Regions from separate parts of the Clostridium sp. CM042 genome, predicted to be linked through region 2. Evidence: riboswitches for the same ligand, from Rfam matches in the RefSeq annotation. Region 2 holds a riboswitch; the other holds the start of a gene.
The links. Region 2 has a riboswitch for glycine ahead of ACWJJ7_RS18115 (alanine/glycine:cation symporter family protein). Riboswitches for the same ligand answer to the same signal wherever they lie in the genome.

Region 1: another riboswitch for glycine. It lies ahead of ACWJJ7_RS06660 (GrdX family protein); the one in region 2 lies ahead of ACWJJ7_RS18115 (alanine/glycine:cation symporter family protein).

The regions. Positions count from the first base shown of each region.
Region 1 is NZ_CM143646.1:1,397,683-1,405,540, forward strand. It holds gene ACWJJ7_RS06645 (glycine/sarcosine/betaine reductase component B subunit) at 1-1,007, opposite strand, end outside; gene ACWJJ7_RS06650 (thioredoxin family protein) at 1,040-1,372, opposite strand; gene trxB (thioredoxin-disulfide reductase) at 1,391-2,311, opposite strand; gene ACWJJ7_RS06660 (GrdX family protein) at 2,343-2,717, opposite strand; glycine riboswitch at 2,796-2,865, opposite strand; gene ACWJJ7_RS06665 (double-cubane-cluster-containing anaerobic reductase) at 3,117-4,262, opposite strand; gene ACWJJ7_RS06670 (acyl-CoA dehydratase activase) at 4,280-5,059, opposite strand; tRNA gene ACWJJ7_RS06675 (tRNA-Sec) at 6,147-6,243, opposite strand; gene selB (selenocysteine-specific translation elongation factor) at 6,327-7,858, opposite strand, start outside.
Region 2 is NZ_CM143646.1:3,802,446-3,810,303, forward strand. It holds gene ACWJJ7_RS18095 (PH domain-containing protein) at 1-462, shown strand, start outside; gene ACWJJ7_RS18100 (tRNA (adenine(22)-N(1))-methyltransferase) at 474-1,163, shown strand; gene ACWJJ7_RS18105 (Nif3-like dinuclear metal center hexameric protein) at 1,154-1,969, shown strand; RNA gene rnpB (RNase P RNA component class A) at 2,021-2,391, shown strand; glycine riboswitch at 2,526-2,614, shown strand; glycine riboswitch at 2,618-2,731, shown strand; gene ACWJJ7_RS18115 (alanine/glycine:cation symporter family protein) at 2,884-4,227, shown strand; gene ACWJJ7_RS18120 (phosphoribosylformylglycinamidine synthase) at 4,468-7,858, shown strand, end outside.

The DNA.
Region 1 (7,858 bases), 1.4 Mb from region 2:
ACTGTTTTAATTCCTAGTGCTGAAATCTTGTTACAATTCATAACTAAATCTGCATCTGGATTACCAAACCCCTCTTCAGAAATTATTACTGCATCTGCACCTAAATACTCAACTAATTTTGCAGTATAGCTTGAAGATCTTTCTTTATCTGCAAGGTATACAGTTTCGTTAGTCAATACACATCCAAGGAAATTGTAGTCAATACCATGTCTCTCATACAAATCCTCAATTACAGGATGATTCATATGAACATATGATGGGTTCTTATCACAAGCTGAAACACAGTTTCCTGAAACAATAGCACCATCAAATATTTCCGTTGGGTATATGAATGTAGGTATTATTTTCTTTGCATCAACTCCATATACATAGGTGTCATGAAGAAGTCCCTGACTTTGAAGCATATACACATATATTACTTTAGGAAGATCAGGATACTGTTTTACCTGTTCTAAAAGAGGAAGTGTTTCGAAAGTCTTAATTTCATCAGCCTCAAGTTCTCTTGCACATTCACCAAGATATGTTGCAGCCTTAAATCCAACCATTCTAACAGCTTCTTCGTGATCATGTGGAAGTACGCTTTTCTTTGTTTCACATGTTATTACAACATTGTTTAATTTTGAAAATGGTGTATACTTAGCACCAATTCCACTCATGTCAATGATTCCCTCCTGGAACCCAACAATATTTCCGGTAGTTACAACAGCTGCACCTTTCAAAACATTTGTTCTTCCATTTCCAACTGTATCAACCTTGCTTATAAATCCTGGAAATATTCCACCGCTACCTGATACCTTTACTCTTGGCTCAATAACGTCTTTAACTGGAATTATCCTTGTCTCATCTCCTGGTCTTGCAATTTCAATGCTAATACTTTCAATTCTTTCATCTCCGCCTATATGTGCAAGCAGTTCTTCTTTATTTACAAAAAGAACTCCCTTTTCAACCTTTGTGCTAGTGCCAAATTGAACATCATTAATTTTAATTTCACCAAGTTCTAAACGCAAAGTTTCCACCTCCAAAATAGTTTAGTCATTTATTACAATGTTTCATAAACGCTTTTAATAAAATCCTCTACATCATCAATTGTTTCGATATTTTCAGGGGTAATAGTGCTTATTTTCTCGTTATTTTTATAAATTATCATCGTTGGGAGTCCAAGTACTCTTTGAGATATAGCGAGTCTTCTAGAACCACCGATATTAAGGCTTGCAAATTTGATTTTATCGCTATATTTGCTTTCTAGTTCGTGTACTCCAGGCATAAGTTCCTTACATACTTCACATTTGTCACCCCAGAAATCAACAAATACTGCTTTTTCAGAATAAGTTACTACTTCATCATCAAAATTTTCCTTTGTCAAACTAATCATTTTAAATTCCCCCTAATTTTATTTATTTGCTATATATACTTCTGCAGAAGTTGCCGCTATTGCGCCATCAGCAGCTGCAGTTATAACCTGTCTCAAATTCTTGACCCTAATATCTCCAGCTGCGAAAACGCCTGGAATGTTGGTTGCCATGTCATCATTCGTCATTACATAATCATTATCATCCATATTGACTCTACCTTTAAAAATTTCTGAAATAGGACTGTACCCGACAAATACAAAACACCCATCAACCTTCACTGTTTGAACTTCATTAGTTTTAACATTTCTAACCTTAAGGCCTTCAAGTATTTCATCGCCTTCCGCCTCATCTATAACTGAATCGTATATAAATTTGATTTTTGGATTAGCAAAAGCTTTTTCTTGAATTGATTTACAAGCTCTTAATTCATCTCTTCTATGAATTACTGTTACACTATCTGCAAACTTTGTGAGATAAATTGCTTCAGTTATAGCGGAATCTCCACCGCCATTTACGGCTACATCGAGCTCCGTGAAGAAATCAGCATCACAGGTAGCACAATATGAAATTCCCTTGCCGCGTAGCTCATTTTCATTTTTAAAACCTGCTAATCTGGGATAAGCACCTGTTGCAATTATAATAGTTTTAGCCTTATATGTTTCTTTTTTGCATTTAACAGTTTTTATTTCACCTTCAAGTAAAACATTTTCTACAGTATCTTTTGCAAACTTTGTACCAAATTCCTCAGCTTGAGTTCTCATTCTTTTAATCAATTTTGGACCAGTGCACTCTTCAATTGAGCCAGGATAATTTGCAAGTTCATCTGTTATTGCGGCCTGTCCTCCAAATTTTCCTCGTTCAATTATTAGAGAATCAAGTCTTGACCTTGACGCATAAAGTCCTGCCGATAACCCCGCTGGGCCACCCCCTATAATTATAGTGTCATAAATATGTTCCATTTTTAAACCCCCTAGTATATTACATTTGTTTTCAATTTAGACCATGACTTATAATATCGTAATCTATTAACATGAAATCATTTCGCACCGCATCTGACCATGCTGGTGTTCCCCTATCTTTAATGAATTTTTCAGTTGTGTGTATCGATTCTTCAATAAAATTAACTGACTGTAAATCTATTACTTCTTTTTTTGATTTTGTTATTATTACAGTTTTGTAGGGCGTTTCATTTGGCTTTATGCTGCTTGAAAGCGGATGCGTGAGCAAAATGTGTCCCTTATGAACATGGTTTCTTACAGTTTTTAGTACATTCATTATTCCAGTAAAAAATTCGACTTCATATTTTTCGCCAAATTCATCAAGGCATCTTGGGTTATTAGTTACAATCAATATTTCTTCTATCAATTAGTCCCTCCTTCCAAATACATTAATTCAAGTTTTTTCCACTTTTAAATAAAAAAGGACAGAGATAAAGCTCATTTAAGCTTTATCTCTGTCCTTTTTACCTGAGAGATTTACTCCTTCGGTGCAATTGCTTTCCAGAGTTATATCAATCTTCGGTCCTTTTGCCTGAGATATTCATATTACAGCGCATGTAATACTTGCCCCTTCGGCTATCCATTTAAGGATGTTATATTAAATAACTAAGCTTAAGCTTAATCTCCCGAAAACATCATCTATCAATATTCAAAAGTACTACAACTCTATTATAATCTACTTTTTAACAATGTAAAGGGTTAAAATTGAAATACTATCTATAAATTGAAATAATATACACTTTTAAAAGAAAATTTATTGAAAAACTTATAACATCTCTATAAATGCTGCCATTCTTGTATTAATTTGACCTATATCTGTTTGAGAATAATCCGTTTCGATACTCATATATGGGATATTTTTCTTATTGAAAATTCTCTTTAATCTAAGAGTTTCTACATTATAGGTATGACAAGCTTGAAGTATTACATCGACTACTCCATCAGCTTTATATTCTTTACATAACTTTTCTAATAAATCTATTCTGTTATCATTTGGTGTCATACAAGAGCATCCAATATTTAAATATTTTTCTGTTAAAGCATAAAGAGGCTCCTTGTTTTCATCAACCAAAGTCTCTGTTGTTTTAGCTCCACCACAGTTTTCATAACATACCACTACTCCACCATTCTCTTCTATGGCCTTAATTATTTTTTCAGTTCCTTGTCCTAGAGGACATCCTGTAATAAGTATTCTCTTTGCATCACTCGAAACTTCTCTTTCCCCACTATTATACCTATCTAGCGCCTCACTTGTTACGCTTTCAAGATCTTTTATCAATACTTCTTTATCCAATTTAAATCCTGCCCCAGATAGAACCTTATGCATTTCATAGCCTGTAATTGCTGGTGGCTCTAGCTGTCCTAGCTCATAAAACTTTCTTAGAGCTACTCTTTCCCTATTTTTAAGCTTAATAGCTATTTTAAGCTTTTCATCTGTAATTTCAACACCATAAAAATTTTCTAGACACTTCTTAAGCTTTACTAATTCATTGCTCCATAGTTTATAAGAATCCTCATCATTACAGTTTTGAGGAAGCTGCATAATATGAGTCTTCTTAATATCTGCTAAATATTCATACATCTTCTTTTTCCCATCACAGGTAGTCTCTCCAACAATCATATCGGAAAAATAAAAAAAAGGACATTTATCTGTAATTGCAAAGCCATAAGATGCTTTAATTAATGGGCATAGATTTCTTGGTAAATCCCTTTCGGCATCAGCTATAGGTTCCTCTGTCATACTGCATAATGAAACTGCAATAGCATCCGCAGCCATTATTATTTCTGTTGGTGTGAAAGTACAAAACACCCCCACAACCTTCTTGCCTTCATCTTTTAAGTTCTTGATGCTTAAAAAAGCATTTCTTCTTGCTTCACTAAAATCTTCAAATTTTTCTGGTAGGTTATTCATTAATATATCCCCCTCCGTTATAATGCTTCATTAGAATTTCCTTCAATTCTGCTTGCCATTATAGCCGCTCCAATTGCACCTGCATACCTTGCCATTTTTTGAGTAGCTACAGGTGAACTCAATTTTTCTGAAAGTCGGTCCACAATAAATGGACTATCGCAAAGTCCTCCTGTTAAGAAATAGTTATGAGAATCGGAATGTTTTTGACACAGAGATTTTACTTTACCTGTAATAGATTCTATTACACCAAATGCAATGTCTTTACGTTTTTTTCCACTACCGATGAGACTAATGACTTCAGATTCTGCAAAAACAGTACACATTGAACTTATAGTTGTTCCACTTCCCTTTGTGGCCTCAGTGCAAAGTTCATCAATATCAAAGCCTAGTGTTCCAGCCATTAATTCTAAAAATTTACCAGTACCAGCTGCACACTTATCATTCATAGAAAAATTTGTAACCTTACCACTTTCAACAGTTATAACTTTTGTATCTTGTCCACCTATATCAATCACTGTACAATCCTCTTGTAATAAATAATACGCCCCAACTGCATGGCAGGTTATTTCAGTTATTGTTTTATCTGCATAGGGTACAGAAACCCTTCCGTAACCGGTTGCAACTATTTTACTATTACTAGAGGTCATTCCTAGTTTTTCTATTGCTTGTCTTATTTCCTCAGATGTTTTGACACTACTCCAACCTGTTGGGTAAATAAAAGTATTTTTAATTTTATCATGTTCAAGAATACACACCTTAGAAGCAGTTGATCCAATGTCAATTCCTATGTATAGCATATCCTTCACCTTCACTTTCTTATTGTACATAATGGAAATACTGCAAGTTTCTGAAAGGGGATAATAATATAAAGCAGTCAATAGTTGCTAGCTTTTGATTATGATATTTAAATATTTGTATTATGTCCTATTATCAAATTCCAAAATTTATATACTTACTACTTAATCTTACTTATATTTTTCTCGCTAATTAATTGTACATCATATTTTTTGTTTTTACTAGTATTTGCAAGTTTTATAATCAAATTGTATATTTCCGAATTTTTAATTTTAACCTTTTCACTATTATGGACTCTAACTATTTACTAGAAGAACCTGGATTTATTTCAATCCCTATTTTCATGGGAAAATCTCCCCCAAGAATGTTATTTAAAGAAAAAAGATTAAAAATAGCGGCTAATAGCTGTCAAGGTGACAAGTAGGTTTGATACATGGGCGGACACCGTGATACGTGTACCCTACTTACCTAAAAATAGGCCGCATAATGGAATTAATATCCATCATGCGACTATATATAGTTTTATAAGTATTGCATCAAGCCTATTTGTATTTGAAATATCTTTTTTTTAAACCTAGTAAAATATATTCTAATAGTGTCATTTGGGTATACTTTGTGAAATATATCGTTAATATTTAAGTGTTATCTATAAATCATCATATATATAACCAAAATTAAAATTGGAATACACAAAATTATACGTATTGTTTCAAAAATAGTATCCACTTTTTTATTTTCATACTCTATTTTTTTAAAAAAGAACTTTTCCAGCAAAAAATATGTTGGTATTAACAATATGGGGATTAAATTAGGCTGGTTATTTCGAATTTGTTGCCACGTAACCTTTTTTAGTTAGCATTATCAATACTATAATTCTACTTTTATCAAAACAAATTATTCGCAATTTGTTCACGCCCCTCGGGTGTCTTTGCGAGGGCACATGACTGAGCAAGTTAAAGATTTTTCTGTGGCAACAGAAAAATCAAGTTTAACTGTCAACTCTCAACTATAAAAAAGTTATCCACATTGTTTTCCGCAAGCTGTTTCCTATATAATAAAAAAAAAGCCCCTCAGGGCTTTAAATTTAATTGGCGGGAGTATGTGTGAATCGAACACACCCAACCTGGTCTTAGCAGGTCAACACAGTTTTGAAGACTGGCAGGCACACCAGCACCTATCTACTCCCATGAAAATTTAACTCTAATACCATTTTATCACGAATAATCACAATATGATATCTTTTGTAAAATTAATTTTTATTTCCACCTGCTATGAAAGTACCCTACTATCTCCCTTACGTTTAGTGAATTTTATGCCATCCAAATGTTCTAGTAAAATAAGTCCATATTTTCTATTAGTATTCATCATGTCTCTAAACTGTGCAATAGTAATGCTTCCATTATCATCAATATAATTTTTAACCTTATACTTTACCTCTTTATAATAGTCACTTAACAGGCAGCATTCTGTATTTATTTTAAAGAGTATTTCTTCATCAAGTAGTAGCTCAAATACCATAGTAAAAATCTTTTTATCCTTTGAATCCTCGAGTAATTCCTCATATTTTGGTGGTAAACAGTGTGCATCTTCAAATGCTTTTATTATTCTATCTCTTTCTGATTGTTGCTGCTTTGTAAGTACTATTTCATAACCATATTCACCTATAAACTTGCTTTTAAGATTAATTACTTTTTGTTGCTCAAGCCCAAATAGCAAATCATCATAGGTCTTCTGTTTTATATTTTTTCCGAATAGTTTTGTTTTAATTTCTTCCTTTGAGATTCCAATCTTAAGCGGGTTAATTTTATGATAATCCGATGTAAGCTTTAGAAGTGTGTCTACTTTTTTATTTAAATAGTTTATATGAATATAAACTGGAGAATCTCCACCGTTAAGCTTTATTATCTTTTGATTTAAAACTAAAACATTAAGATTTCCCTGAACATCTCCTTCATTTTTACCTAATGATTTTAATATATCAGAAATCCTTGGAAATTCTGAGCTTAGTTTTTCCACAGTTTTTTCAATAATGTCCTCAGAGTGCCCACTTTCTTTTATTTTAAGCTCTTCTATGTATTCCTCATGAAACCTCTTAGCCTTTGATGCTGAGGGTTCTATTATTGAGCCTCCACCAATTGTATACATTGGAGAAAAATTTCTAATTACAAATCTATCATTCCTTTGAGCTGTAAGAGGCTTTTCAAGCCTAAGCTGTACATACGCTCCCTCGCCTGGATTTATTTCCTCAAGGTCAAGTATTACTACTCTGCAAATAATTTCGCTTGTTCCATGGTACAATCTTACCCTTTGTCTATTTACAAGAGGTTTTGAAGTGCTCAATAAATAATAAAGCTTACAATCTACCATAAGAGATGGCTCCATTACGTTTTCTATTGAAATGACATTTCCTCTTTCAATATCTTTAGTTTTAACATTCGCAAGGTTTAAGGCACACCTTTGACCTGCCTCTGCGACTTTAACTGGATTATCATGCACTTGAATTCCTCTTATTTTGGACATTAATTTTGAAGGGTATATCATAACTGTTTGTCCTTCTTCAATTCTACCGCTAATAACAGTTCCAGTTACAATAGTTCCAAAGCCACTTACCGAAAATATCCTATCAACGGGAAGCCTAAAATGCCCTGTTATATCCTTTTCACGTACCTCCTCAGTCATCATGTCTATTTCACATGCAAGCCCTTCAATTCCTTGCCTAGTTTTAGATGATACGCAGTGGACTGGTGCATTCTCTAGGAAACTACCTTTAAATTGCTCCCTAACGTCTTCTTTCACCATTG
Region 2 (7,858 bases):
AACATGAATTATGCAGTTTCGCCTATAGGTTATAAAAAATTTGAAGAAACTTTAATTCATCATGATATACATGTAGTAGAGTGGAAATATAAAGTGAATAATAGCTATAATCTTCATAAAGACAAGCACTTCATTTTACCTTTAATGGGTGTAAGTATAATAATAATAATATTAACCTTAAATCCATTTATATTATATTTAAAACATAAGATACCTAATATTATGCCCTTAAACTTTGATGCGAATTTTAACCCAATAGAAATGGGAACAGGCAAACAATTTGCATTTACTCAGATGATTTACGGGGTATTAAATATGGCGTTGCTTTTTTGCATGTATTATGCAAGTTATTTTTGCGCAAAACATGATAGAAAATCAGCATATAAATATATTTATATGGCATTAATTGTGGCAATGATATTTTTAATTATGCAGTTTAAAATACTAATAAATTTTAGATAAGGATGAAAGATATGGAGCTTAGTATAAGATTAAAATGGATTGCAAGTATGATAGAAGAATGTGATAGTATTATCGACGTAGGCACGGATCATGGGTATGTTCCTATTAATTTAGTGAAAAATGGTGTAATAAAAAAAGCTATTGCCTCTGATATAAATAAGGGACCTGTTGAGAAGGCCAAAAATAATATTATTCATAATAATATGGTTGGGCAAATTAGTTGTAGGCTCGGAAGTGGGTTATCTACAGTTGAAAAGGGAGAAGTTCAGGTAGCTATTATTGCAGGAATGGGCGGTAATTTAATAAGAGATATCTTAGAAGCCCAATTAGATGTTGTTAAACAATTTAAATATATGATACTTCAACCAGTTCAAAATGCTGAGGTTTTGAGGGAATATTTATATATCACTGGATATGATATCCTTGATGAAGAAATTTGCAATGATGATGGTAGATTTTATGAAATTATCAAGGCAAGATATAATACTAAACCAGTAGAATTAGACAGAATATATTACGAGATAAGTAAAATATTATTAGAAAAAAAACAATTAGTAATGCAAAAATTTATAGAATATAAGTTGCAAAAATACTCGAAAATATATGATACTTTAAATGAAGAGACGATTTTATCGAAAAATAGGAAAGAGCAACTTTATCTTGTTATAATACGGCTTAAGGAGTTTTTAAAATGCTTTTAAAAGTAAGTACTATTGAGCAGATTATGCAGCAGGTTGCCCCACATATACTAAAAGAGGACTATGATAATGTAGGATTAATGGTTGGGGACAAAGATGCGCAGGTCACAAAAATTTTAATTGCATTAGATTGCACAATGGACGTAATTCGCGAGGCAAAGAATAAGGGGTGTAATTTTATATTGACTCATCATCCCCTTCTTTTTGTTAAACCCAAAACTATTACCACAGACACTTTAGTAGGGAAAAAAATTATTGAGCTAATTGTGAATAGTATAAGTGTATACGCTAGTCATACAAATTTAGATTCAGTTAAAGGTGGCCTTAATGATATTGTCACAGAAATTTTAGGGTTTACTAATTATAAGGTAATAGAGAATTCAACTATTCCAGGGTATAATAATGGTGATAATGGTATTGGAAGGCTAGTGATTCTGGATACCCCAATTTTATTAATGTCCTTATGTGAAAAGGTTAAAAAACTTTTAAATGCTGAGTATATTAGGTATGTGGGCGACAATAATAAATTAGTAAAAACTATTGCAATTATAAATGGAAGTGGAGAAGACTTTTTTGATGAGAGCATAAAATTGGGTGCAGATTGCATTATCACAGGAGATACTAAATACCATCATGTTAGTGATTTATTAGAAGAAAACATAGCGCTAATTGATGCTGGGCATTTTGCAACTGAATGGACACCGCTCATAATGTTTGCAGAAAAATTCAAAAAACAATTGATAGAAAATGGATATGACAATGAGGTTATAATTTCTAAAAATACACATGATCCATATAAAATTAAGTAATAATAAAATACTATTTGCTTTTATTTTAATAGTATGATATCATTGATTTTGCGAGTAAGCCAGACAATCGCTGCTAAGTATCGCGTGCGATAATTAGGAGAGGAAAGTCCGAGCTCCATAGGGCAGGGTGCTGGATAACACCCAGTGAAGGTGACTTTAAGGAAAGTGCAACAGAGATATACCGCTAAAGGCATTCTAAACTTTTAGAATGTACTAGCAAGGATGGAAAGGCGAGGTAAGAGCTCACCAGCGCAATGGCGACTTTGCGGCTATGTAAACCCCACCTGGAGCAAGATCGAATAGGAGAACATTATGAGGCTGCCCGTCTCGTTCTCGGGTGTATCGCTTGAGCCTATTGGTAACAATAGGCCTAGATAGATGATTGTCTAATACAGGACTCGGCTTATAGGCTTAGTCGTACCAAAAAACACTCACTTTATAGTGAGTGTTTTTTTTGTGTAGAAAAGTATAAATATGATAGTAATTAAAAAAATAATTGATTAAAAATGAAAAATATGGTATAGTCATGCGAAGTATTACAAATTAATAATTTCGGATGAAGATATTTGGAGAGAGATGTATAACATCCACCGAAGAAGTTAAACTTTCAGGTATCCATTTTTGGAGAAGTACTGATATTGGACGAACCTCTGGAGAGACTTATACAAGCACCGAAGGAGAAAGCTAAACATTATTTAATTACATATTATTTGTATGCAATTAAATAGTGCATTAGTGAAACTCTCAGGTAAAAGGACAGGGTTATTTTCAAGAGGTCATTTCATTTTGATCTCTATTTTTTGCGTGCTTTAAAAAATAATCGTCTTACAGAGTATTAATTGGTATAAATATATTCTTTACACAAGAAATTTTTTATCTAAAAAAATTTTAATAACTAGAAGGAGTGTGTATTTATGAATTTTTTATCAATTATTAAAGGTATTAACGGCGTTTTGTGGGGGTATGTATTAATATTTTTGTTATGTGGTACTGGAATTTATTTTACAATAACTTTAAAATTTGTTCAAGTTAGAAGATTTAAAGATGCATTTAAAAAAACTTTTGGAGGAGTTAAATTCGGAAATAAAGCAGGAAAAGATGGGATGTCATCTTTTCAAGCCATGACAACTTCAATAGCTGCTCAAGTAGGAACGGGAAATTTAGCAGGAGCCGCAACTGCTATAGCATCAGGAGGACCGGGTGCCATATTCTGGATGTGGCTAAGTGCTTTCTTTGGCATGGCAACTATTTTTGCAGAAGCAGTGCTTGGCCAAAAGTATAAACAGACAGTTGATGGTGAGGTGACAGGAGGACCTGCTTATTATATTAGTAAAGGCCTTGGGAGCAAAAAGTTGGCAGCATTTTTTTCAGTAACTATAATAATTGCCTTAGGATTTATAGGAAATATGGTACAATCTAACTCAATAAGTGCAGCAATAAGTTCAAACACCAATATTCGTATAATCATTGGCGTTATAGTTGCAGCATTAGCTGGTATGATTTTTATTGGAGGAGTAGGTAGAATTGCAGCATTTACTGAAAAAGTAGTTCCAGTTATGGCTGTATTTTATATATTAGGTAGTGTAATAATCATTCTAATAAATTTTGCTAATATAGGAGAAGCATTAAAAATGATATTTTTAGGAGCATTTAACCCTAAAGCTGCTACTGGTGGTTTAATAGGTGTTGGGGTAAAAGAAGCGATGAGATACGGCATTGCAAGAGGGTTATTCTCTAATGAAGCTGGAATGGGTTCGACACCACATGCACACGCAGTTGCAAAAGTTAATCATCCAGCTGAGCAAGGATTAGTTGCAATAGTATGTGTATTTATTGATACCTTTATAATTTTAACATTAACTGCACTTGTTATATTAACTACAGGAGCATTAGATGGAAAAACTACTGGTATAGCTTTAACTCAAAAAGCTTTTTCAAATGGTATGGGAAGTCTTGGAGGTCCATTTATAGCTATAGCACTATTCTTCTTTGCTTTTTCTACCATAGTAGCGTGGTATTTTTTTGGAGAGGCCAATGTTAAATACTTATTTGGCAAAAAAGCATTAACCCTATATAGATGCTTAGTTCTTGTATTTATAGTATTGGGTGCCGCTCTAAAGGTTGACCTAGTTTGGGAACTTGCAGATACTTTTAATGGATTAATGGTTATCCCAAATTTAATTGCATTATTAGGACTAGGAGCGTTAGTTAAAAAGACTTTGAAAAATTACGAAGATGATTTTGAAAATAAAAACTAAATTTTATAATTTACTTTTTAGAATAAAACAGGATGGCATAGTTATGCCATCCTGTTTTTGTATTAGTATTAAATCATCACCTGCGGTGCTTCAATAATATTATAGAAAAATTAAAAACCGCTTTATTCTAAAATATGCTTTTATAATTGGATGAAGTATATTATAATATGATTATAACGAATTATAATATAAAATGATTGCTTAATATTCGTATAAATCTAAATTTTGGAGGTATTAATCATGAAAAATAAGATATATAGGTTATATGTAGAGAAAAAAGCGAACTATAATGTTGAAGGTGAAAAAATATTAAGAGATATAAAAATAAATTTAGGTATATCGAACTTGGATGGGATTAGATTAGTTAATAGATATGATGTTATGGGAATAACCAAGGAGCAGTACCTCATGTCAAGGAATACAATATTTTCTGAACCTACAGTAGATCAGGTTTATGATGAAGAGTTAGAGATTCAAAAGTACGATACTGTATTTGCTATTGAATTTTTACCAGGGCAATATGATCAGAGGGCAGATTCAGCTGCTCAATGTATACAAATTTTAACACAAGAGGATAAACATATAGTTAAAACTGCAAGAATTATTGTATTAAAGGGAAATATTACTAAAATAGAATTAGATAAGATTAAGAGATATTGCATAAATACTGTAGACTCTAGAGAAACAGAGTTTGATAAACAAAAGGATTTACAGCAAAGATTTAATGAGCCAGAGCAGGTAAAAATAGTAGAAACTTTTATTAATATGAATGACATGGAGTTAACTGAGTTCTTAAAAAGTAATGGGCTTGCTATGAGTTTTGAAGATTTAAAATATTGTAGAGATTATTTTAGTGAAACTGAAAAGAGAGACCCTTCTATAACGGAGATAAAAGTTATAGATACATATTGGTCTGATCACTGCAGACATACAACTTTTAATACAGTTATTGAGGACGTCTACATAGAAGAAGGCAAATATTCTAAACCAATCAAGATGGCTTACGCCGAATATTTAGATGCTAGAGAATTTGTTTATGATAAATCAAATAGGGACGTAACACTTATGGATATGGCTGTTATTTCCATGAAATATTTAAGGAAGAAAGGGAAATTAAAGGACCTTGATGTTTCAGATGAAATAAACGCCTGCAGTATAATTGTGGAAGCAGACATTGAAGGAGAGAAGGAAAAGTGGCTAGTAATGTTTAAAAATGAAACACACAACCACCCTACTGAGATAGAACCTTTTGGTGGTGCAGCTACTTGCCTTGGTGGATCAATAAGAGATCCATTATCAGGTAGAAGTTATGTGTATCAGGCAATGCGTGTTACTGGCTGCGGTGATCCAAGGGCGAAAATTTCAGATACCATAAAAGGTAAACTTCCTCAAAGAAAAATAACCCTTGAAGCTGCTCATGGATTTAGTTCTTATGGAAATCAGATAGGACTTGCTACAGGACTCGTTTCTGAAGTTTATGATGAAGGCTTTGTGGCTAAAAGAATGGAAGTAGGGGCAGTTATTGGAGCGGTGCCTTATAAGAACGTAGCACGGGAAAAACCAATGGCGTCTGATGTTGTTATACTTCTTGGTGGGAAAACAGGACGTGATGGATGTGGAGGAGCTACGGGGGCATCCAAGCAACATAGCGAGAGCTCACTATTAACTTCAGGCGCAGAAGTTCAAAAAGGTAATGCACCTACAGAAAGAAAGATTCAAAGACTATTTAGAAATCCAAAGGTTACATCGCTTATAAAAAGATGTAATGATTTTGGTGCAGGCGGAGTATCCGTAGCTATAGGGGAACTCGCAGATGCACTTATAATAAATTTAGACAAAGTCACTAAAAAATACGAGGGCTTAGATGGTACGGAGCTTGCTATATCAGAATCCCAAGAACGTATGGCTGTTGTTGTTAGGTGCGATGATGCTAGCGTATTTATAAAACTAGCAGAAGAGGAAAATTTAGAAGCTGTAGTAGTAGCGCAAATAACTGATGATAATAGGCTTAAAATGGTATGGAAGGGAAAAACTATTGTTGATGTAAGTAGAAGTTTCTTAGATACCAATGGAGTTAAACAACGTATTAATGTAAAAGTAGCAGCTCCTAAAGAGAATGAATACTACTTTTCAAAAGATTCAAGATGGAGTGAAGGTAATTTAAAATCAATAAAAGATTTATGGAATTCTAATCTATCAGACTTAAATATTTGTAGTCAAAAGGGATTAGTTGGGAGGTTTGATAGCACAATAGGGGCAGGGACGGTACTAATGCCTTTTGGTGGAAAATTCCAGAAAACACCAATTCAGTCCATGGTAGCAAAATTGCCTGTACTTCGCGGAGATACAAACACTGGTACAATAATGTCATATGGGTACAATCCTAAATTGTCAATTTGGAGTCCCTTCCATGGAGCTGCTTATGCAGTAATAGATTCTGTAACAAAGGTAGTAGCTAGTGGTGGCAATTATGAAAATATTAAACTAACATTTCAAGAGTATTTTGAAAAATTGTCAAAAGAACCTTATAAGTGGGGTAAAACATTTTCATCACTTTTAGGAGCGCTACATGTACAAAAACAATTTAGCATAGCGGCTATTGGCGGAAAAGATAGCATGTCGGGTACATTTAATGATATGAATGTACCACCAACACTTATATCCTTTGCCCTAGATGTTATAAATACAGATAAGGTTATATCTCCAGAGTTTAAAAATGGAGATAGTCAGGTTGTTTTAATTTACGCAAATACTTGCGAAGATGGATTACCTGATTTTGAAAAGCTTCGTCAAAACTATAAATTAGTTTCGAGGTTAATAGATAGTGGCAAAGCGTTATCAACCTATGCAGTAGGGATGGGAGGCTTGTCAGAAGCTATATCAAAAATGTGTTTTGGTAATAAAATAGGATTTGAATTTAAAGAAGATATTAAGGTGGAGGGCATATTTAAAGATGATTATGGTAGCATTGTAATGGAAATAGATAAATGCACGCTTTCAGAGCTAATTAAGGAGAATTTAAATATTAAGATACTTGGACATACTCAGGTAGAACCATTTATCAAAGTCTTAGGGGAAACTATTAGTTTAGAAGAAGCGCTAAGTAATTGGGAAGGACCTTTAGAAAGTGTATTTAGCACGAAAGTAAATACTACTAAAGTAAATAGTAGAAATGACAAAATTTATGTGAATGTTGAAAATTCAAAATTGAAATCGACTCCTACAATTAAAATAGCAAAGCCTAGGGTTATAATTCCTGTGTTTCCAGGTACTAATTGTGAATATGATTCTATGAGAGCCTTCGAAAGGGCTGGAGCTGAAGTGGAAATTATGGTAATAAAGAATCTATCATCAAGGCATATTGAAGAATCTATAAAAGCTATAGAAGAAAAAATAAAAAGTTCTCAAATTGTTATGCTTCCAGGTGGATTCAGTGCTGGTGATGAACCAGATGGGTCTGGTAAATTTATTGCTACATTCTTTAGAAATCCTATAATACGCGAAAGCATACATCAGTTATTAAAGAATAGAGATGGATTAATGCTCGGAATATGCAATGGCTTTCAAGCCTTAATAAAACTTGGGTTACTTCCCTTTGGTGAAATAACGGATATAACACAAAACAGCCCAA